Regions from separate parts of the Shewanella sp. SM69 genome, predicted to be linked through region 2. Evidence: predicted binding sites of a transcription regulator. Region 2 holds the regulator's gene; each other region holds the start of a gene.
The links. The regulator sigma-54, encoded in region 2, starts transcription at its own class of promoters, with help from an activator protein. The targets are predictions, from matches to a motif close to GTTGGCACGNNNNTNGNNT.
Positions count from the first base shown of each region.

Region 1: flgA (flagellar basal body P-ring formation chaperone FlgA) is a predicted target of sigma-54. The motif match lies at 1,979-1,997, and genes of this name have one in related genera.
Region 3: L5M37_RS05700 (YccF domain-containing protein) is a predicted target of sigma-54. The motif match lies at 2,123-2,141, and genes of this name have one in related genera.

Region 1 covers NZ_JAKKRV010000014.1:50,938-58,660, reverse strand. Annotated here, with positions in the region: gene L5M37_RS17450 (CheR family methyltransferase) at 68-907, opposite strand; gene L5M37_RS17445 (chemotaxis protein CheV) at 1,008-1,928, opposite strand; gene flgA (flagellar basal body P-ring formation chaperone FlgA) at 2,134-2,841, shown strand; gene flgM (flagellar biosynthesis anti-sigma factor FlgM) at 2,917-3,240, shown strand; gene L5M37_RS17430 (flagella synthesis protein FlgN) at 3,243-3,668, shown strand; gene L5M37_RS17425 (LPP20 family lipoprotein) at 3,811-4,260, opposite strand; gene L5M37_RS17420 (FlgO family outer membrane protein) at 4,257-4,889, opposite strand; gene L5M37_RS17415 (flagellar assembly protein FlgT) at 5,169-6,335, shown strand; tRNA gene L5M37_RS17410 (tRNA-Arg) at 6,391-6,466, shown strand; gene L5M37_RS17405 (motility associated factor glycosyltransferase family protein) at 6,518-7,723, shown strand, end outside.
Region 2 covers NZ_JAKKRV010000008.1:47,186-54,908, forward strand. Annotated here, with positions in the region: gene L5M37_RS12400 (KpsF/GutQ family sugar-phosphate isomerase) at 1-975, shown strand, start outside; gene kdsC (3-deoxy-manno-octulosonate-8-phosphatase KdsC) at 975-1,526, shown strand; gene lptC (LPS export ABC transporter periplasmic protein LptC) at 1,523-2,083, shown strand; gene lptA (lipopolysaccharide transport periplasmic protein LptA) at 2,070-2,624, shown strand; gene lptB (LPS export ABC transporter ATP-binding protein) at 2,621-3,352, shown strand; gene L5M37_RS12425 (RNA polymerase factor sigma-54) at 3,460-4,938, shown strand; gene hpf (ribosome hibernation promoting factor) at 4,967-5,254, shown strand; gene ptsN (PTS IIA-like nitrogen regulatory protein PtsN) at 5,257-5,700, shown strand; gene rapZ (RNase adapter RapZ) at 5,697-6,551, shown strand; gene L5M37_RS12445 (HPr family phosphocarrier protein) at 6,538-6,813, shown strand; gene mgtE (magnesium transporter) at 7,058-7,723, shown strand, end outside.
Region 3 covers NZ_JAKKRV010000002.1:530,051-537,773, reverse strand. Annotated here, with positions in the region: gene L5M37_RS05710 (M14 family metallopeptidase) at 1-721, shown strand, start outside; gene L5M37_RS05705 (alpha/beta fold hydrolase) at 718-1,608, shown strand; gene L5M37_RS05700 (YccF domain-containing protein) at 1,644-2,051, opposite strand; gene L5M37_RS05695 (pyridoxal-phosphate dependent enzyme) at 2,319-3,368, shown strand; gene L5M37_RS05690 (NUDIX hydrolase) at 3,430-4,143, shown strand; gene prs (ribose-phosphate diphosphokinase) at 4,501-5,388, shown strand; gene L5M37_RS05680 (nicotinate phosphoribosyltransferase) at 5,399-6,871, shown strand; gene L5M37_RS05675 (hypothetical protein) at 7,029-7,289, opposite strand; gene L5M37_RS05670 (hypothetical protein) at 7,590-7,723, opposite strand, start outside.

The DNA.
Region 1 (7,723 bases), on a different contig from region 2:
AAGGATGAGCAAGTGATGGGTAAAAAATTACCGACAATTGTCGGTAATTTTCTTTAGAGCGGCTGAGTTAAGTCTTTTTCTGGTAATAAATGCCAGGGTTACAACGAACCATATCAAACTCGTCCGTTAAACCAGCGATAGATTCTGATGCACCGAGAAATAAAATCCCTTTGGGATTGAGAGCGGCAGCGAATTGCCGCAAAATTTTTGCCTTTGCCTCTGGTGCAAAATAAATCAGCACATTGCGGCAAAAGATAATGTCGAACTTGCCAAGCAGACTATAACTCTCAAGCAAATTATGCGCTCTAAAGTTCACCAACCGCTTCACATTATCCTTTAACTTCATATTACCTGAAGGTAATGCATCAAAAAACTGACGCTTACGTTCTTCAGATAAACCACGCGCTAATGCCAAACTATCGTACTCGGCATTTTTGCAGCGTTCCAACATGGAAGGAGATAAATCCGTTGCTTGAATCGAAGCACTACCAGCCAAGGCACCAGGCTTCTTCTGTTGATACTCAAGAATAGTCATAGCCAATGAGTATGGCTCTTGGCCTGACGAGCAAGCCGCAGACCAAATTTTAAGCGGACGCCCCAGACGACTGTATTCTGGTAGTAGGACATTATTCAACAACTCAAATGGATAACGATCACGGAACCAAAGGGTTTCATTGGTCGTCATAGCATCGATCACTTCAGCTCTGAGCGCACGCTCAGTAGGCTTCATCGAATGCTTAACCACATCAGATAAGGATGGCAGGTTATATTTGCCCATCAAAGGAGCAAGACGACTGCGCACAAGATATTGCTTATTTTCACCCAGTACGATGCCGCTGTGTTGCTCTAAGAACAACCTAAATTGATTATATTCAGCCTCAGCGAGTGATTTATTTGGCACATTCACATCCTAAATCCTATAGCAAGCACCAAAATCAGTGCGAAACCATCATGTTATAAAGTCGAGATTATAGCGTAAAGCGTATCTAGGTACTAACCGACAGCAATTACAAACTTAAATGCTTATTCACAGCAGCGGCCAGTTCGTCAGGATTAAACTTAGCGATAAAGTCATTGGCCCCCACTTTTTGAACCATTGCCTGATTGAATACACCACTTAACGAAGTATGCAGTACCACTTTAATATGCTTAAGCTTAGGATCATCTCGGATTTCAGCTGTCAGGGTGTAGCCATCCATTTCAGGCATCTCAATATCAGAGATAATGAGGGGGATCTCATCGGCCACATTATCCATCTCTTTGGCGATCTCTTTAAGCTTGTCTAATGCTTCGCGACCATCTTTTGCGGTATCAATTTGTAAATTCAATGACTCGAGTGAACGAATAATTTGTTTACGCGCCACGGCAGAATCATCAATAACCATAATATGGTAATGCTGAGTTCTGTCGAGGGTCAGTTTTTCATTGGCTTCTTCACTGATAGCCGTTTTAACTGGTGAAATCTCATCTAAGATTTTTTCCACATCGAGAATTTCAACTAATTCACCTTCAATTTCAGTCACAGCTGTCAGATAAGAATAACGGCCAGCACCTTGCGGCGGAGGCATAATCGCTTCCCAATTCATGTTGATGATCCGCTCAACAGAACTGACCAAGAAGCCTTGAACACTGCGGTTATATTCAGAAATAATGATGAAACAGTTTTCAGTGCTCGCTAAAGGTTTTCCCCCTGTTGCCGCACTCAAATCAATCACTGAAATGGTTGTTCCACGAATATGAGCAACACCCTTCACATAAGGATTAAGTTTAGGCAAAGTGGTCAGTGGTGGACACTGCAGTACTTCTTTCACCTTAAACACGTTAATCCCAAACCGTTGACGACCGTTTAATTTAAAAAGCAGTAATTCTAAACGGTTTTGTCCAACGAGCTGGGTTCGTTTGTTGACTGAATCAAGAATACTCGACATAACTCTGCCTTGTTGTTCTGTTTATGTTCGGCCCTATAACTCAGTTGAGTATAGGCATATTAATTGCTTACGTCTTATCTATCGATAAACATAGTCGAAACTGAGTCAATCTTCTGACAGTGATGCAAATTATTATTACAGTGGTCAGCTTCGAACTTAATAAAAGTATAGGTGCATTCTGGCGTTACAAGCTAGTCTCTTCATTATGAAAGTAAATTTAGTCTGTTTTTTTAGTCTTTTCACCCTCTTCATGCCCGCTTTTGCGAGTGCAGAGCCTATTGTCCCCACCGTATCGGCAATCTCAGAATTAGCTAAAGCGCTTATTTCAGAAAAAATATCCGTTCCAGAAAATGCCAAAGTAAATATTTCGCCACAGATGGTTGACGCAAGAATGCTGCCGTCACAATGTTCGTCTCCAATGAAAGTTGAACTGGCTAGCGATAGGGAAATTAGCCGTAATAACACCTTAAAAGTCAGCTGCGATACACAAGACTTAGCTTACCCTTGGCAAATCTATATCTCGGTTCGGGTGGATATCTTATTCCCCGTTGTTGTCTCAACCGAAATCTTAGCACCAGGCGAACTCATCTCTCCTAGTCAAGTAGAAGTCCGTTACATTGAACAAAATAGCTTGAGAGGTGCCGAATTCGATGACCCGAGTAAATTGGCTGGCGTGCGAGTAAAACGACGAGTAGCAAAAGATAATCCCATATTAAGTAACAACTTATGCTTCGTTTGTAAAAATGATTCGGTATCTATCTACGTTCGTTCTGGCTCATTCGAGCTCAAAACAGTAGGCGAAGCCCTACAAGATGGCAATAAAGGTGATCGGATCAGAGTCAAAAATAGCAGTTCAAACAAAGAACTAGATGCTATAGTCACAGGCATTGGCGAAGTTGAAGTAAGAATGTAAAATAATCTAAAGCTTTTTTGTAAGCTGCCGATACCCCAGTTAAGAAATCCCGTACACACGACGCTGGAGCCTAAAATGGCAATTGATATTAGCAAACTCAACACTGCAACGACTGCGCAAGTTCGTTCAGGCGCAACGAAAACGAGCAGCGATCAATCTGCTCAAGTTTCTACAAAATCGACAACACCACAGAGAAGCGACTCAGTGGTCATTACGGCCCAGGCACAACAACTTCAAGGAGCTCAGACTAAAATGGCTAGCCTTCCTGAAGTTGATCAAAAGAAAGTAGCAGAAATCAAACAAGCTATTGCCGAAGGTCGCTATAAAATTGACCCTGAAAAGTTGGCTGCCAATATTGCAAGTTTTGAAGCCGAACTTAATGACTTAAATAAAGAGTAACTATGACTGAAATAGCTAAACTGGTAGATCTACAACACGCCCATTTGGCTGTTCTTAAGCAAATCATACTCAAGGAAAAAGGCGCTTTGGTTGACCAAAACGCCGATTTACTGCTTTCCCTTGCTAACGAAAAATCGCAATGTCTGAAAGAACTAAAGAATAATGATGATATTCTGGCAAAACACAGTGATAAATCGCTACTCACTCAGCAAGTCGAACTCGTGCATAAAATGGCTGAGATCAAAGACGCATTGACTGAATGCAAAGAATTAAACGAACAAAATGCCAGTTTAATTGAGATGAATTTAGCGAGTTTAAATCGCTTTGCTCAAGCTTTACAAGCCAGCAGAAACGCCTCCAGCCTCACCTATAACGATAAAGGCAAGACCTCGACTATCTCAAGTTTAGGCAATGATTTAAAGGCCTAAAAGGCGCATCAATTCCTACTCTGTATTTCCCGCTTCTAAGCTCTGCTCTGATTAAAGATTAGACTTTGATACTTGTGCAGAAAAAGAAAAGCCGCATAACTACTCGTATAGTACGCGGCTCAATAGAGTCATGTAGAAATGACTAGAAATACGTGACTTCTTTCACTCGCTGTGGACGACTCTGTTGTTGATACAGCGCCCATACCTGTGAAAAATCCAGTTCTAACTCAGTAACATAATGATCGCCTGCCGGATAACTCTTAACGACCCGCGCCCCACGGATCACGCCAGAAACCGACGCTTTAACATTATCGTCAGTCAACATCCAATCACTGACACTGCTGTTTGCCGTTATTTTCTGCCCATAAACTTGTTCTGCTAATTCACGATAGGCCACAATTTTTGATGCTTGCATGGCCATCAACACTCTTTGTGATTGCTCTTTAGCCGGTTGAGTCGCTAAGGGCGCATATCCTATGGCCGTTAACTTAGGAAAACTCGGCGGCGGCACATCTTCCCATTGCACATATCTATCTTTAGCCGCGCAGCCAGTTAGCATTAGCGCCGCAATAACTAAAAGGTAGCGTTTCATTTTCCATCTCCTAAAACACGCACTTCATTCATGCCTGGACTCGCCTGACGATATAAGATGCCATTTTGTGACACAATTTGCTCCGAAGGCTGCATGTAGTTTGCCAACTCTTTTTGAGTCACAAAAGTTTGAGAGGCCGATACCACACGATTGTTACTTATGTTCACAATCCGAGTATTGATCGCCATACCATTGGTAACTGGGCTCATAGTCGAAACGACAAGATGCTCAACGGGAAGATTTTTCGACAATTGTTGCCAATCTCGCGTCAAAATAAAATCCCCATTAGCCGTCACTCTTAAGCCATCAGCTAAATTTAAATCCACTACATTAAACTGAAAGCTATGGAGCGACGTCATTAATCCTTGCTGTAACTGCTGCGCCAACGCATTTATGCCATTCATGTCACCTACTAATACAGGGGTGGCGACGACAATTGGCTGATCAGAGCGCAGAGCATCATTTTGCTTAACGAGCTCTGTCACAATTCGCTGTGCTAAATGGTTGATCACTGCCGTTGGCGGCAACCCATTGCCATCCACTAAACTCGGCTTGGGCGGTGTAACCGATTTAGCCACGCATCCACCTAACATAATCAATGTTAAGGGAATAATCACACGCTTTAGCATTGGATTTACCTCATCTGTGGGTGTACTAGCAATTAAATCACTCACACTCTACGCGTCTCATTTTTGTGAGTAACAAAAGCCAGCAATCTTCGGACCAAAATTGCTCCAGCCCGACAATATTATGCTCATACGCTGTATATCGACTGAGCCAATGGAAACTTTATCGAAAACTCTCGTTACTCAGGCATGAAATTTGCTTTGTCGGTATATTAGATTAAGTGTCAGGAAACTGGCTCGATTAGCAAGCTCGCCAATAGCTTAGCGATAAGGATTGTATTGATGCACATACCAGGTTCAGCTTCGCTCATCATTTTGAGCCTTGCACTGCTGTCTTTGCCTACTCGGGCCGAATGGATAGAAGCCAGTGGTGAAGCGACTATTATCAATGGTAATACGGCTCAAGCAAGGGAAGAAGCGATTAATCAAGCCGTTAGCTATGCTACATTAAGCACGGGCATTCAAATATCCAGTGAACAACAAACCTCTAACGGAAACCTTACACAGAATAACTTCGCGATAAATCGCAACGCCCAAGCCATCAGCATCCAACTCGTTAGCGAACGAATCCAGGGAAACAAAATTTATGTGTCCCTACGACTCGATCTAAATGATGATCCTACGCAGCAGTGTCCAAATGGACAATTAAAGGCTGCAATTCTAATCCCTCAAGCACAAATCAAAGATCGTACTCAGCTCAGATACGGACAGCTTTCAGGCTTTGAAGAAGTGATCTCAGAAAAATTAGGCAGTGTTATAGAAGATTACTCTTCCACAGGTTTTAGCCACACTCACGCTAAAGAGCTACTCGACATTAAACAAGATCTAGTGGATATTCGCGGTTATCGACTCCCAAGCTGGCTCAGTGAAATTACCGACAGCCAATATATCCTCCAACCACAAATTATGGATATCTCAATTGAGCCAGTGCAGGCAACCTTCCTAGGATTTTGGGATGAAGCTCCACTCAGGCAATTCCAGTTCAAACTTAGCCTTTATCATGGGATCAGTGGCGAAGAAGTTTGGAGTAAAAGCTACAGCACATCGGCGCCATGGGAATTTGAAGAACAAGCCATTATTGCCCCGAATACAGACAGATTCTGGCGATCATCCTATGGCAAAAATATTACTAAGTTAATGCAACAGGCTACCCATGATTTAGACAGCACACTCAATTGCAGACCCTTACTCGGCCAAGTCGTGAGCCGCCAAGCGGACAGGATCATTTTAAATCTCGGCCGTAAACATGGCATTCGTGTCGGGGATAAATTCCAAGTCGTATTACAGCAAAATCTACCCGATCGACTCAATGAAATGCGCGCCGTCGCAACCAAAAGTCGAGCCACGGTAAAAATTGAACAAGTGAGTGAAGAAAGCTCAACAGCAGTACTTTTAGACCAAAATGCAGCCTACAATGTGCAGATAAACGACATAGCGCTTAAGATTTAAGCAACTAAATCATAAGCCTTTTAATCAGAGATAAAACCAGTATAATCACTGTCGTCTCTCTATAGCTCAACAGGATAGAGCAGCCGCCTCCTAAGCGGCCGATCGGGGTTCGAGTCCCTGTGGAGAGACCAGATAGTGACCTTGGTGATATCAAACTCCCAGAAATCTTCCGGAGAAACGGAATGACCGAGCTATTTGCGTCTAATCTCAATATTATCGTCAAGCGTTGGCCTATCGTAGCAGCTGCGCTCAAAAGCCAAACTATCAATGAATTAGATGCCCACCTTGTCAACGGTCGCAATCAAACTATCAGTGTCAATGGCATTCAACTCAGCAGCCGTCATGACCGCATCGCCGAAGCTAAACTATTTATTAATACCCTTCCGCCAGATACTCACCAAATAACAATTTATGGGGTTGGTATGGGTGATGTACCAACTCTGCTAATTGAAAATCCACACTATACTAACATTCAGGTATGCATTTTAAATTTGTCAGTATTCGCGTTACTACTTTGTTATACTGACCAGCGGGAGTGGCTAAGCCATCCGAATGTGACTTTACACGAACAAGCAGGAAAAGCACTGAATATACCATACATTGCAATAACTCCTGAACTCAATTTAGTCAGCAATGAAAATGCAATTATTCGCGATTTGATCGTCTTTGAACTAAATCGTCATTATGCTAATCAAAAACATCTAAACAGTGATCAAGTTGAATCTCGATTTAAGGCCAATATAAAAAATATAGAAAATGATCCAAGTGCAGATTTGTTAATAAAACAATATAACAAGCCTCAGTGCTTCATCATAGCCTCAGGCCCAACCCTTGAAGAACATTACGATTACCTCTTTAAACAACGACTGTTGCCTGAAAGCATAAGACCATTAATGATTGCAGCAGACACCGCATTAATAGGGTTAGTAAGTCATGGTATCTATCCCGACATAGTGATCAGTATAGATATTAATATTAACCGAGACCATTTAGCCATAGAAGCTACAGATAATATATCATTAGTATACTTTCCTACATTGGCGCCTGAAGTAATAAAACAATGGAAAGGGAAAAAATATTGTGCTTACTCAAAGCATAAACAATACGACGCTTTGGCTAATTGCCACTCTAAACTTCGTTTATATGCTAATGGTAGTGTTATTCATCCAATTATAGATTTAGCAGTTTATTTAGGCGCTTATGAAATATCAATGTTTGGCTGTGATTTTTGCTATGCAAAAAATAAAACTCATGCATTTTGGCCAGATGGTTCATTAGGACCAAAAATAAATAATGCAAAACATTGGGTCTTGAATGGAAGAGGAAAAAGAGTACCTACAGACTTGAATTTTAGAGGTTATCTACGTAGTTTAGAACTTTATATTAGC
Region 2 (7,723 bases):
GTAGACAAATCACAACTGCGCCAATGGGGTTGTAAAGTTATCGACATTGAAAAGTCAGCCCTAGACAATCTTTATCAATATGTTGATTCGGCTGAATTTGCAGAGGCTTGCGAGTTGATCCTCAACTGCACAGGCAAAGTGATTGTCATGGGAATGGGCAAATCGGGCCATATCGGCAATAAGATTTCTGCCACCCTCGCCAGCACAGGAACGCCCGCATTTTTTGTGCATCCGGGGGAAGCCAGCCACGGCGATCTGGGTGTATTGGCCGATAACGATGTGATTTTAGCGATTTCAAATTCTGGTGAGTCGAGTGAAATCCTCACCTTAATGCCAGTCATCCAACGTATGGGCGTGCCTGTTATTGCGGTAACGGGTAAACCCGAATCGAATATGGCGCGATTATCTAAAGTGCATTTATGTATTGAAGTCCCAGAAGAGGCTTGCCCACTTGGACTTGCCCCAACGTCGAGCACTACCGCGACCTTAGTGATGGGCGATGCCATCGCCATTGCGCTACTACAAGCGAAAGGCTTTACCCGTGATGATTTTGCAATGTCCCATCCTGGCGGTGCTTTAGGACGCAAGTTATTGTTAAAAGTCTGCGATGTCATGCACAGCGGTGATGACTTACCGCTCGTTAACCACGATATTTGCATCACAGAAGCTCTGTACGAAATCTCCAAGAAAGGCTTAGGCATGACGGCGATTATCGATGATCAGCGCAAGCTGGTTGGTATCTTCACCGACGGTGATTTACGCCGCGTTATTGATGCCGAAGTGAATTTACGCACGACGCCCATTGCCGATGTGATGACCCGTAACTGCGTCACGATCACGGATAATGTATTGGCCGCCCAAGCACTGCAAGTGATGGACTCAAAAAATATCAACGGATTAATTGTTATCGATAAAGATCGCCATCCTATCGGCGCTCTTAACATGCTAGACATGGTTAAAGCAGGAGTCATTTAATGCCACAGCAAGGATTTTACGGCCCAATCAGTGATGATGTGTGGCAACGCGCGCAAAAGATTAAACTGTTAATCTGTGACGTCGATGGGGTGTTTTCCGACGGCCGTATTTACTTGAGTAATAGCGGCGAAGAGCTCAAAGCTTTCCATACCCGCGACGGCTATGGCGTGCGATCACTACTCACCAGCGGTTTCAACCTCGCCGTGATCACAGGACGTCAATCCAAAATCGTTGAAAACCGTATGACAGCCCTTGGTGTTACCCATATTTACCAAGGCGTAGACAATAAGTTCGAGCCCTATGAAGCATTGCTCGCACTTTATGGTGTCACCCCAGAAGAAGTGGCTTATATCGGTGATGATATTGTCGATCTCCCCGTGATGAATGTCGTCGGTTTAGCGGTCAGTGTTGCTGACGGCCACCCCTATGTACGCCAACACGCCCATTTTGTGACTACGCTCAATGGTGGCCACGGTGCACTGCGTGAACTCACAGATCTGTTACTCCTAAGTCAAAATAAATTCACTTCGGCCCATGGAATGAGTATATGAGTCGTGTGACACTCGCGATTATCGCTTTTTTTGGAACCGCACTAGCGCTTTACTGGCAGGTCCAGAACAAACACAGCGGTGATTCCGATAACAGAGTAAAAGATCAAAATACCCCAGATTTCATCGTTGAAGATCTGCGCAGTGTTGAGTTCAATGAGCAAGGACTAGTGAATAGCCGTGTGACGGCGAAACACATGGAACATTATGATTCAACGAATCAAACTTTCTTTACTCAACCTGTTTATCTTGTTTATCCAGACCAAGGTAAAGCACAATGGCAGCTCAGGGCTGATCAGGGCAAGCTAAACAAGGAAACTGGCAAGGTTGTATTAGAAAATAATGTTATTATCGATGCCATTAGCCCAGAAGAACCGATTCAGACCTTGTCCACCAGTTATCTGGAACTCGATCTCAACACTATGATAATGACCTCTGACCGTACCATTTACGTCACAGGGAAAGATTTTAATATTCAAGGCCAAGGCCTTTATGCCGACCTCAACGCGCAAGAAGTGCAATTGACCAGTCAGGTAGTAGGAACATATGAAGCAAAATAACGTATTACTTGCCAGCCTAATGCTAATTATGAGCATGAGTGCTTTCGCGAAAGTGGGCGACTTAAAGCAAGAAGTCAAAATTAAAGCTGTGAGCCAAACTGCGGATATCAAAAACAACCAGATCATCTTCTTTGGTCCAGTTGAAGTTACCCAAGGCTCAATAAAAATCCAAGCAAATGAACTGCGTGCATTTTCCGCTGAAGGTGAAAATAGCAAAACTTTGGTCGCCACAGGCAACCCTGCTACGTATAGCCAAATATTAGACGATGGTCGCCCAGCATCGGCAAGCGCGAAAGAAATTCGTTACGATATGGCAAGCCGCACCTTAACACTGAAAGGTATGGCGTCATTAGATCAAGCAGGTAGCCAAGTTACAGGCAATTTAATCCGCTATAACATGATTCAACAGAAATTGATGGCCGAGAGTACTGGCAGTGGTGACGATCGCGTGATCACTATTATTCAGCCTGAAAACTATCAAGATGATGCTAAATCAGACGCTCCGGCGGATAAACCTGTAAAAAAGCAGGACTCTAAATGACCCAAATCACCTTAAGAGCACAAAATCTGGCAAAAAGTTACAAGAGTCGCCAAGTGGTTAAAGACGTCAGTCTGACGGTAAAAACCGGTCAAGTCGTTGGCCTACTCGGTCCAAACGGTGCCGGTAAAACCACGACCTTTTACATGGTTGTCGGGCTAGTGAAGAGCGATAAGGGGCATATCTTTATCGACGATGATGATTTAACCGCAGATCCTATGCATCTGCGTGCCCGCAAAGGCATAGGTTACTTACCGCAGGAAGCCAGTATCTTTCGTAAGCTAACTGTTCATGACAACATCATGGCCGTACTGCAAACTCGTAAAGAACTTAAAAACGAAGAACGAGAAGAAGAACTAGAACATCTGCTCGAAGAGTTTCATATCACCCACATCCGTGACAGCCAAGGCATGTCATTGTCGGGTGGCGAACGTCGTCGCGTCGAAATTGCGCGGGCTTTAGCCGCTAATCCTAAGTTCATTTTGCTCGATGAACCGTTTGCCGGCGTCGATCCTATTTCGGTTATCGACATCAAGAAGATTATCGAACAACTCAAAAGTCGCGGCCTTGGCGTACTGATCACAGACCATAATGTCCGCGAGACATTAGATGTATGTGAACATGCTTATATTGTGAGTCACGGAAACCTGATTGCCGAAGGAACTCCAGCAGAGATCTTAGACAATCAGCAAGTTAGGGCTGTGTACTTAGGTGAACAATTCAGGCTATAGTTAATCGAGCGAAGCCAATGGAGGCAATTTATACCGCCATTGGGCTTCACTCAAGATAATAATAAGCGACCTCATCTAACAATAATAACGTAGGGATCAGCGGTAACATGAAAGCGTCACTCCAGCTCAAACTGGGTCAACAGTTAACCATGACGCCACAACTACAACAGGCTATACGTCTGTTGCAACTGTCGTCACTGGAACTGCAGCAAGAGATCCAGCAAGCATTAGATTCTAATCCCCTTCTCGAGCTGGAAGAGGAGCAATTCGACGCCACTAAAAACCCTGTAAACCAAACGCTATCCGATACGGATTTCAGTGAATCTAGCACTCTGCCACCAGAAAAAGACAGCTCCACCATAGACACGGCAGAGTCGCTAACCAAAGAATCCATGCCCGATGAGCTCCCCATGGACACCACATGGGATGAAGTGTTTACCGCCTCCCCAAACTCAGGCCCCGGCGGCAGTCGTGAAGACGATATGCCCTTCCAAGGCGAGACCAGTGAAGGTTTGTACGAACACTTAGAATGGCAAAAAAACCTCACGCCGTTTTCTGAAACCGATTTAGCCATTGCCACCGCCATTATTGATGCCATCGACGATCAGGGCTATCTCACCCAAAGCACTGAAGAAATTCTCGAAGCCATGGGCAATCCTGAAGTTGAGCTTGACGAAGTCGAAGCCGTACTCAAGCGTATTCAGCATTTTGATCCCATAGGCGTTGCCGCCCGCGATTTAAGTGAATGCCTGTTGATCCAACTGTCGCATTTCGCCGCTGATACTCCCAACCTAGAAAACGCCCGTATGCTGATCAAAGATCATTTAGATCTGATCGCCGCCCGAGACTTTAGGTTATTGATGCGTAAGACTAAATTAAAAGAGGATGAATTAAGGGATGGTATAGCACTTATCCAAACTCTCAATCCTCGCCCAGGTTTGTTGATCACACCCAATAATGACGAATACGTTATCCCAGATGTGTCTGTGTCGAAGAAAAATGGCCGCTGGGTCGTTGAGCTTAATCCTGACTGCATGCCCAAAATCAATGTAAATCAACATTATGCTTCTATGGCACGCAGCACAAAAAACCAAGCCGATAGCCAATTTATTCGCGGCCATCTGCAAGAGGCTAAATGGTTTATTAAGAGTCTAGAAAGCCGTAACGACACTTTGCTTAAAGTTGCTAATTGCATAGTGCAATATCAGCAAGGTTTCTTTGAGTATGGTGAAGAAGCCATGAAGCCTATGGTGCTTAACGATATTGCTGAAGCGGTAGAAATGCATGAGTCCACCATCTCACGGGTCACAACTCAAAAATACATGCATACCCCTAAGGGACTTTTTGAACTAAAATACTTCTTCTCTAGCCACGTCGGTACTGACGATGGTGGTGAGTGCTCATCCACAGCAATCAGAGCCTTTATAAAAAAACTGGTGGCAGCGGAAAACCAGAAAAAACCATTAAGCGATAGTAAGATGGCACAACTTCTGGCAGAACAAGGGATCAACGTAGCCCGCAGAACCATTGCGAAGTACCGAGAGGCTATGCTTATTCCACCTTCTAATCAGCGTAAAAGTTTATAACCTACAGTGGATATCGGAGGACGTTTCTATGCAAATAAACCTAAGTGGACACCATGTCGAAATTACCGAATCGTTACGTGCATATGTAGAAGAAAAGTTTTCAAAACTTGAACGCCATTTCGAACAGATCAATAATGTGCACGTTGTGCTCAATGTTGAGAAAATGCAACAGATTGCTGAAGCGAGAATAAACCTCATAGGTGGTGAAGTTTTTGCAACTTCAGAGCATGCTGACATGTATGCCGCTATAGACGCCCTGATTGACAAGCTTGACCGTCAGGTTATTAAACACAAAGAGAAGTTAACAAAACACTAATAATGGAACTTTGTACCATACTGCGGCCGGAGTGCACTACCTGCGCCACTCCGGGCAGCAAGAAAAAGGTACTGGAACTCATCAGCGACTTAGTCGCTGCCCAGTACCCGACCCTCTCATCTCAAGAGATATTCGAAAGCCTAGTGGCGCGCGAAAAGATGGGGAGCACAGGTATAGGTAACGGCATCGCCATTCCACATGGTCGACTAGCCGATATAGATCAGCCCATTGCCATACTAATTAAGTGTGAAGAGCCGATAGCATTTGATGCTATCGATAAGCAACCTGTTGATATTTTATTTGCACTACTGGTGCCTGCAGACCAATGTCAGCAGCACTTAAGTACCTTGTCTTGCATGGCCGAAAAGCTGAGCGACAAGCAAATATTAAAGCAATTACGCAAGACGCATGATGAAACGGAACTCTATCAGGTAATCACTGGATGAAACTGGTCATAGTGTCGGGCCGCTCAGGCTCAGGCAAATCTGTCGCCCTTAGGGTACTCGAAGATCTCGGCTATTATTGTGTCGATAACCTTCCCTTGCCATTGATTGGCAGTTTGCTTGAGCAACTCAAAGGCAGTAACGATCTCGTCGCCATCAGTGTCGACGTGCGTAACATGCCTGAGCAGGATAAGGTCTTAGTGAAACAACTCGCTAGCCTACCTCCAGATACTGAGTTAACGAGCTTCTTCCTTAACTCCAGCGATAAAATTCTGCTCAAGCGTTACAGCGAAACCCGTCGTTTGCATCCTTTGTCGAAGAGCCGAGTCTCTTTGCAAGAAGCAATAAAGCTGGAGGGAAAACTGCTCGAGCCTATGTCAAAACTGGTCGATCACTACATAGATACGTCGAATTTGAATATCTATGATTTAAGCGACCAAGTCAGACAAATTCTCCTTGGTAGTGTCGATAAAGAACTCGTGATCAACTTCGAGTCCTTTGGCTTTAAGCACGGAATGCCCACCGAAGCCGACTTTATGTTCGATGTACGCTTCCTGCCCAATCCCCACTGGGAGTTGGCGCTGCGGCCATTGACTGGCTTAGATGAACCCGTAGCTGAGTTCTTAAATCGTCAACCACTGGTTAATAAGTTCATCTGGCAAATCGAAAATTTACTGGAGACTTGGCTGCCGCACCTCGAGCGTAACAATCGCAGTTATTTAACTGTGGCCATTGGCTGCACAGGTGGACAGCACAGATCGGTTTACGTCGCAGAGCAATTGGCAAAACGCTTTAGTAACGGTAAACATAAAGTTTATGCCCGTCATCGAGAGCTCAATAATGCCAAAACTTGAACGTCAGATAACCATCTGTAATAAGCTCGGTTTACATGCCCGTGCCGCCACTAAGTTGGTGGTACTGGCTTCCGAGTTTGATGCGACCATCACCTTAATCCAAGGCGATAAACAAGCATCGGCCGCCAGTGTACTTGGCTTACTGATGCTTGAAACTGGCATGGGTAAAACCATCAAGCTGATCGCCGAAGGCCCAGATGCAGAGCCGGCTCTCGATGCCATTTGTGCCTTAATCGACGCTAAGTTTGACGAAGCCTGTTAGTTTCACTTCACACTAAGCACTTCATCGTTAGTTTCACTTCATGTCTAGTTTAAAAAACTTGCCATTCAGACATGGCAAAACATTTGTCGCTCGACGATACAAGCCACAGGCGATTACACTAGCGGTCATTGCGCGGGCCTTACCTTAGCCGCCTTAATCTATGTCATCGACTGACGCTTAGTCACCACTAAATCCTAGCCCAACACTAAGATCTCAAACCAATTTGCCGCACAATGGAGGACAAATGCCCGTAGATAATGCAGAAAACGATCACACCGGACATAGTCTTGACCAGTTAAACCAAGCGCTTAGCAGCGGCATGTTCGTACACGTGCGCAATATGCTGCAAAAAATGGCCGCCTCAGATATCGCGCTGATCTTAGAATCATCACCGCCAAGTGCCAGACAAGTATTGTGGCAGCTCATCGATCAGGAACAAATAGGCGACATACTCGATGAGTTGAGTGAAGAACTCAAAGACCCACTGATCCGCAGCATGAGCCCTGAGCGAGTCGCGAAAGCGACAGCAAGCATGGACACCGACGATCTCGCCTATATTCTGCGTAGTCTACCCGACGCCGTTTACAAACAAGTGTTGCAGTCGATGACGGAGCAAAATCGCCTGAGGGTAGAACAAGCCCTATCTTATCCAGATGAGACCGCCGGCAGCTTGATGAATACGGATACAGTCACCTTAAGACCCGATGTGAATATCGATGTGGTGCTGCGCTATCTTCGGCAAAGGGGCAACCTACCCGACACCACAGATACCTTATATGTGGTCGACAAACAGGACAAAGTCCTTGGCGGTGTTAGGCTGGCAGATCTGCTGACTTGCGCGCCAAGCACCACAATTCGCAATATCATGGATCCCAATATTCAAAGTATTCCTGTGAGCATGTCCGACAGC
Region 3 (7,723 bases), on a different contig from region 2:
GAATCCTGTTGGGTTATTCATGGGAACGCGGGGCAATGGTAATCAAGTGGATTTGATGCGTAACGCTCCGATAGAATCCCGTGAAAAAGTGTCCTTTATGGTGGGAGGACAGCGTATATCGTCACGGCTGCCCTGGTATCGCGGTATTGGGGGAATGGAGCTGGAAACTGCGGGCTTAGTTGCCTATGTACAACAACTGTTGAGTCGCAGCACAAGTTTGATTTCGCTCGATGCCCACTCGGGATTTGGCTTGAGTGATCATATCTGGTTCCCCTACGCCCATACCCGTACCGCCTTCGAAAATGCCAATTATATTTTTCATCTAAAACAATTATTTGAACAGAGTTATCCCCATCACGGCCATTATCGGCTCGCGCCGCAGAGCCAGTTTTATCGCACTCATGGTGATATTTGGGATTATCTCTATCGCCAGCACCAAGTGGCTGATCCTTCTGCTCAGGTGCCATTTTTACCTTTGACATTAGAGATGGGATCTTGGGCATGGATAAAGAAGAATCCTAGACAAATATTTAATTTTGCTGGCTTTTTTAATCCACAAAAAACACATCGTCACCACAGGATTTTACGCAGGCATACAGTACTCATGCAATTTATGATGGAAGCGGCCTATGCCCAATCGTTAGAGCAGTTAACACCTGAACGTTTGGCTGAGCTGACAGAGCGTGCGCGGCATTATTGGTATCGGGAGTCTCAGTCATGACCACTTGGGTGTTATTAAGGGGATTAATGCGTGATCAGCGCCATTGGAATGGTTTCGATCAGCGTCTGCGACAAAATGGATTGCGAGTGCTGACACCGGATCTTCCGGGCAATGGGACGCTATCCCACGAATTAAGTCCGCTTAAGATTGCCGATTATGCCCATGCCGTGTGGCAGCAATTAGATGAGCAGGTACAGGAAGGGGAGACTATTTATCTCCTCGGCTTGTCTATGGGCGGTATGTTGGCGCTGGAAATGGCATGCCAGCGACCTTGGCAGATAAGGCATGTCTTTGTATTAAACAGCAGTGCGGCGAATTTATCGTCTTGGTATCAAAGATTTAACCCGCTGAATGCATTGAAGGCTTTTTTCATGCGGGCTCGGGGTAACGCTTTACATCCAATCGAGTCGACTATAGTGCGTTTAACCAGTTTTCGTCATCGGCGAGATCGAGAGTTAATTGTCAAGTGGAGTGAGTTTCGCCGCGATACCACACCAAGTGGACGCAATGTATGGCGACAACTTTGGGCGGCTTTTCAATACCAATGTCCATTGACTGTGGAAGTGCCGATAACTGTGCTCTGCGGTGACCGTGATGCGCTGGTGAGTATGGCATCGAGTAAGGCGTTAGCATGGCATTTTTACACCGATTTGATTGTACTTGCTTATTGTGGTCACGATGCTGCTATAGATGCACCCGCAAAACTGGCGCATTATCTGTTGGACATTGTGGGGGCGACTAAGCCGCAAGCGCAGTTTTCTGCGGATAGCGAGTCTGCCAATACTCAATATGATTGCAATGATTTATTGGAGGAAGAAATAGCCTTAAACGAAGCGATATTTGCTGTATGGGATGACAAAGCGCTATCCACTCTTGAAACCAAATAATCGAGAGTGAATAGCGCAGTTAACGCATTGTCTTATTAAGCTTTAGCCACTACGGTTTGGCCTATCGGTGTGAGGCTGAGTAAAGCCAACTTAAGATGCTGTATCCCAAAGGGAATTCCGATAATCGTCACAAAACAAGCTAAGGCGTGGACCAAATGCCCTATGGCTAACCAGATCCCAAACAGTAAGAACCAAATGATATTTCCTACCATGCCTAATGCACCTGTGCCTAAGTCTTCACGTCCAGTTAAGTGGCGACGGTTCATTTGTTCTTGGCCGAAGGGCCAAAAGGTCATTTCGCCGATAACAAAACAGGCGCGGCCGAAGGGAATACCAATGATACTGATAAAACACAGGATACCTGTGAGCCACCAAGCGAGTCCCATTACAAATCCGCCGAGTACAAACCAAGCTATGTTGAATATTAAGCGTAATACAGCCATTGAAAACTCCTTGTGTTTACCCTGTTAGCCTTTATCGTTAGCTTTGATAAATTGAATATATGTCAATGTCTAAGCGATAACTATGCCAACTATTTAACTTATTAATAATCAATGGTTTAAATTTATGCATTCGAGATTCATGTGTCATTTTCACTAGTTTTTCGCCAAATTGATAATTTCTTAAGGGCGTAACAGGAAGGTCGGAGTTACACTAGCCTTCCCTTAACTGGCTTAAAAACCAGAGAATTTAATCGTTTGAGTCGCTTGATGTTTGCAAATTCCCCTGTCGATACATTTGCCTTTGCTGGCAGAGACATATTCCTAAAACGTGATGATTTACTGCATCCGGCGTTTAGTGGCAATAAAGCTCGCAAATTCGGCTATTTTTTAGATCATGAGTTTGTAGGCATCAGCAAGGTGATAGGTCATGGCTCGCCATTAGCTAACTCACTGTATTCATTGTCAACATTAGCGAAGATGAAAGGCTGGCAATGTGATTTTTATGTAGATCATATTGCCAGTCAAGTGGTTAAACATCCTACGGGCAATTACGCTGCCGCTTTAGCGAATGGCGCTAATATTATCGATTTAAGTGTGTTAATAGCACAAAAGCAGGCGTGCACTCAGTCGCAATCTGAACCTCACGTTTTGTCAAATCTTAAGGCTAGTCCTGAGCCTACTGCGCAAGTGGGCGATGTGCGACTGAGTTGCCCTGATTATATCGAGGCTCAAGTACTCGTGAATGAGCCGACGGCGCTTTTTATCCCAGAGGGGGGGCGCTGTGCTTACGCCGAATACGGGATAAATAGATTGGCGCAAGAGATAGTACAGTTTGCGCAGGCGAATGGATTGGTTGATTTAACGGTGTTTTTACCTTCGGGGACGGGAACGACTGCGTTATTTTTAAATCAGTATTTTATCCGTCAGCAAACGGATATTCGTGTCGTGACTTGTGCCGTTGTCGGTGGCGATGATTATTTGCGCTTGCAATTTTCGTTGCTTAATACCAATACCAGTGAGCATCCACAGATTGTTAATGTCGGCAAGAAATATCATTTTGGTAAACTTTATCCGGAATTTTATGCCATGTGGCAGCGGGTCTGCGCCTCAGGCGTGCAGTTTGAATTACTCTACGATCCCTTAGGTTTTATTGTGCTTGAAGATTATTTACAACGTAGTGAACCAGGTCATGTGATGTATTTGCATCAAGGCGGATTATTGGGGAACGAGACCATGTTGCCGCGTTATCAGCGTAAATTTGGCCAAAGTAGCTATGCCCACGGTGCCAGATATTTACTTAGTGACGCTAAGACATAATGTGTTTGAAGCTGTGTCATGCCTAAGTTAAGCTTATGACATTGAATGATGGGGAATACTCATGACTGAAGCGGAATATCTTGCCAATTACGATCCTAAGGCTTTCAAGGCTCAGCTACTGACAGTGGATGCCGTATTGTTTACCTACCATGATCAGCAGCTTAAAGTACTCTTAGTGCAACGTTCAAACCATCCTTTTTTAGGTTTGTGGGGATTACCTGGAGGCTTTATTGATGAACATTGCGATCAATCCCTAGAAGAAGCGGTGTTACGCAAATTGCAGGAGAAAACTGCGGTAGTGCCACCTTATATTGAGCAGCTTTGCACTGTGGGTAATAGTCGTCGCGATGTCAGAGGCTGGTCGGTGACTGTGTGTTACACCGCCTTGATGAGTTATCAAGCCTGCCAAATCCAGATTGATTCAGTGAGTGATGTTAAGTGGTGGCCATTAGCGGATGTGTTACAGATGCCCTTGGCGTTTGATCATCTGCAGTTAATTGAGCAAGCGCGGGAACGCTTAACACAAAAAGCCTTATATTCTTTAGTGCCAGGATTTGCACTGTCTGAACCTTTTACCTTGCCAGAACTGCAGCATGTACATGAGGTTTTACTGGGCAAGCCTATCCAAGGTAAATCTTTTCGTCGGCGGGTTGAACAGGCCGATTTATTGATCGATACGGGATTAAAGCGCACCGAACGGGGTCGTCCTGCTAATTTATACCACTTGAAACCCAATACCGCATCGTATCGCTTCTTAAGAAATTTAGAATGTTGATCACAGTGAATGTGGATTTAAGCCAGATATTCGCCTTGCTCAATATGAGTTACGGCGACTGCTTATGCCTTATTCATGGTGACTTTGAATCAGTAAAGGCTGTTTAATTACTGATTTTGCCCTAATGTCTCCGATTCTTGTATTACTCGATACCCATATTGTGGCTTCTTAGTTGTCGCACCCATCAATAGTGTCTGAAAGACACTATATGCCATTTAAGCATAACATTTCAGGTTGCTCCGTCTGAAATAGTCTAAAAATCAACTTTACACAATAATGTCTTTAAGACACTATTATTCATGTAGACAACAAGGGCGCCGTCAATTTCGGCAATCTTGCCACAGACAGGAGGTTACTATGTCTCAACGTATTCAGACGTCTCAAGATGTTTTTCACGCTCAATGTTCGCAAACCGATTTTTATCGGTTACCCGCTGCTAGCGATGAGACTCACTACCGCTTATTTCAATTTGGTGCGGGGGAGAATCATGTTCAAATACTTGTTCCTCCTGCTAAACGAGTAACGATCTTTTTCAGTTATCGGGGCGATCATTCCATCATGCAGCTCTTGTTGTTAACTGATGCATTGCGTCGCAGTGGTGCCGAGCAAATTAATTTGCTACTGCCTTATATGCCGGGCGCTCGCCAAGATAGGGTGTGTAATGCCGGTGAGGCCTTGTCGGTAAAAGTCTATGCTAGCCTAATTAATCAGCAGCAATATGCTTCGGTCACCATTTTTGACCCTCACAGCGATGTCACCGCCGCATTGTTAGACCGAGTTCAGGTTATAGACAATCACAGCTTTGTCGCCGCTATCACTGCCCAATTATCGGGTGAGCTAGTGTTAGTCTCGCCCGATGCGGGGGCGAATAAAAAAGTATTCGGTTTAACTAAAGCGTTACAGGGAATGCCGGTGATCAGGGCCGATAAACATCGCGATGTGGTCAATGGTCATATTATCGCTACCGAAGTGTTCTGTGATGATTTATCGGGTAAAACCTGCTTAATCGTCGATGACATTTGTGCTGGTGGCAGAACTTTTATCGAACTTGCCATCAAGTTAAAGCAAAAGGGGGCCCAAAGCGTCATTTTGATCGTGTCACATTATGAAGATAAGGCCAGCGAATCGGCTCTGCGCGAGGTGGGCATCGACAGATTATTTTGTACCGATAGTTTAGGTGTCCCCACACATATTTCGAGCGAGTTCTGTCATTGCCATGCTGTTTTGAGTTATATGAATCATTAAGGAAAATATTATGTACTTGAATCCCGTTACCGCCATTGATGGCTATAAAGTCGACCACCGTCGTCAATATCCCGATAATACTCAAGTGATTTTTAGTAACTTGACCGCCCGTAAATCCCGTCGTGGTTATACAGACCAAATGGTGTTTTTTGGCTTGCAATATTTTATCAAGCATTTCTTGATTGACAGTTGGAACCGTGATTTCTTTCAACAACCCAAAGATCAGGTCATTCGTCAATTCTCCCGCCGTATCAATAACTATCTCGGGCCGAATAATGTTGGCACTCAGCATATTGAGGAGTTGCATGATTTAGGTTATTTACCAATAAAAATCATGGCTTTACCTGAAGGCTCAGTGTATCCACTAAAAGTGCCTTGCTTGGTTTTGTACAATACCGATGAGCGGTTCTTTTGGTTGACCAATTACCTCGAAACCATCCTTTCCGCGAATGTGTGGGGTATGTGTACCAGTGCCACTACCGCGCTGCAATACCGCAAAATATTTGAGACTTACGCGCTAGAAACCGATGGTGACATCGCATTTGTTGATTGGCAGGGCCATGATTTTAGTTTCCGCGGCATGTATGGTGCAGAGGCTGCGGTAATGAGCGGCGCCGCCCATTTACTCAGTTTTACGGGTACAGATACCATTCCCGCGATTGATTTTCTTGAGCAATATTACCGTGCCGATAGTGATAATGAACTCGTTGGCGGCAGTGTGGCCGCAACGGAGCACAGTGTGATGTGTGCGGGTGGTATGGAGAATGAATTAGAGACGTTCCGCCGTCTGATTGAAGATATTTACCCAACGGGCATTGTCAGCATTGTTTCAGATTCTTGGGATTTTTGGCAGGTGATGACAGAATTCACTTTAGCGTTAAAAGACCGCATTCTTGCCCGCGATGGCAAAGTGGTGTTTAGGCCTGATACGGGTTGCCCTGTGAAAATCATTTGTGGCGATCCACAAGCACCAATCGGGAGTCCCGAATATAAAGGCGCTATTGAGTGTCTGTGGGACGTCTTTGGGGGCAGCACAACTGCCAAAGGGTATAAAGCGCTGAATAGCCATGTTGGACTGATTTATGGCGATTCAATCACCATTGAACGGGCTGAAGCCATTTGTGCTGGCTTAAAGGCTAAAGGTTTTGCGTCAACCAATATTGTGTTTGGGATTGGCAGTTTTACCTATCAACACGTGACCCGAGATACTGACGGTTATGCCGTGAAAGCGACCTTTGCGAAAGTTGATGGTAAAGACAGAGAAATATTTAAAGATCCTAAAACAGATGATGGCACTAAAAAATCTGCTAAGGGTTTAGTGGCGGTATTTAAAGATGAGCAGGGTCAATTTTATCTTAAAGATCAAGCCAGCTGGCAAGATGTCAACAATTGCGAGTTTGTCCCCGTATTTGCCGATGGTGAACTATTAACGGAATATTCTTTGGCAGATATTCGCGCAAGGTTGGCAGAGTCTAGAAGTTGAGCCTATCGATTTGTGATTTTTAACGGCTATCGACAATAGCGAAGATAAAACTGGCAATGTGATTTCTATTAGGGTCATATTGTCAGTTAAGTTTTGAATTTATTTTAAGTCGCGTAAGTAAAACGCCCTATAAATAGTCAAATGCAAATACAAGCGATTAAGACAGTAACTGGTTCCGTTTAAGAATTTTATAGGTACGACGGCCAATGTTTTCGAGGTTTTTTAAATCTTTTAGGCTAGGCGTCACCTCACTAAATTGCCAATAACTGATTTCGGCATCTAACATTTCCAGCATTTTCTTCGAACAACCTAAACATTGTCCCTGGCACAGTTGTGCTTCTTCTAAATTGAGTGGAATAGTCTCTTTGATCTGGTTTATCAAGGTTTGCATGGCAATTTGAGTATTGGGTTTTGGCATAGATGATGTGCTGAACAGTATTCATGTGTATGAATATTAGTGGATACTGCAATGGAAAGAGGTGATCTAACGCTGGATTTGACTCATTTGGTTCGGCAGGTATCTGTGTGAGAGAGATACAGCCTGAACCAAATGTGCTCGTCATAATGACGTAAAAAAGGATAGCGTGTTCGTGACATTCGGCTATCAGTCTACTTAAGTGCTCGGTACTGCGAAGATAATGGAAACCGATTAAATACACTTGAGTAAACGGGTACTGCGGTATTAATTTTTAACTTATCGTTTTACTTACTTTTTGACTTATTTGTTCGCGGACAATAACCATTTCATAAAGCTGATGGCTTCTGTACGTTTAGAAAAAGTCTGTCTGTTTTTACCTTGACGATCGGTAAAAGCAATTGAGGTTTTATTTACTGAGATTGAATCTACAGGGA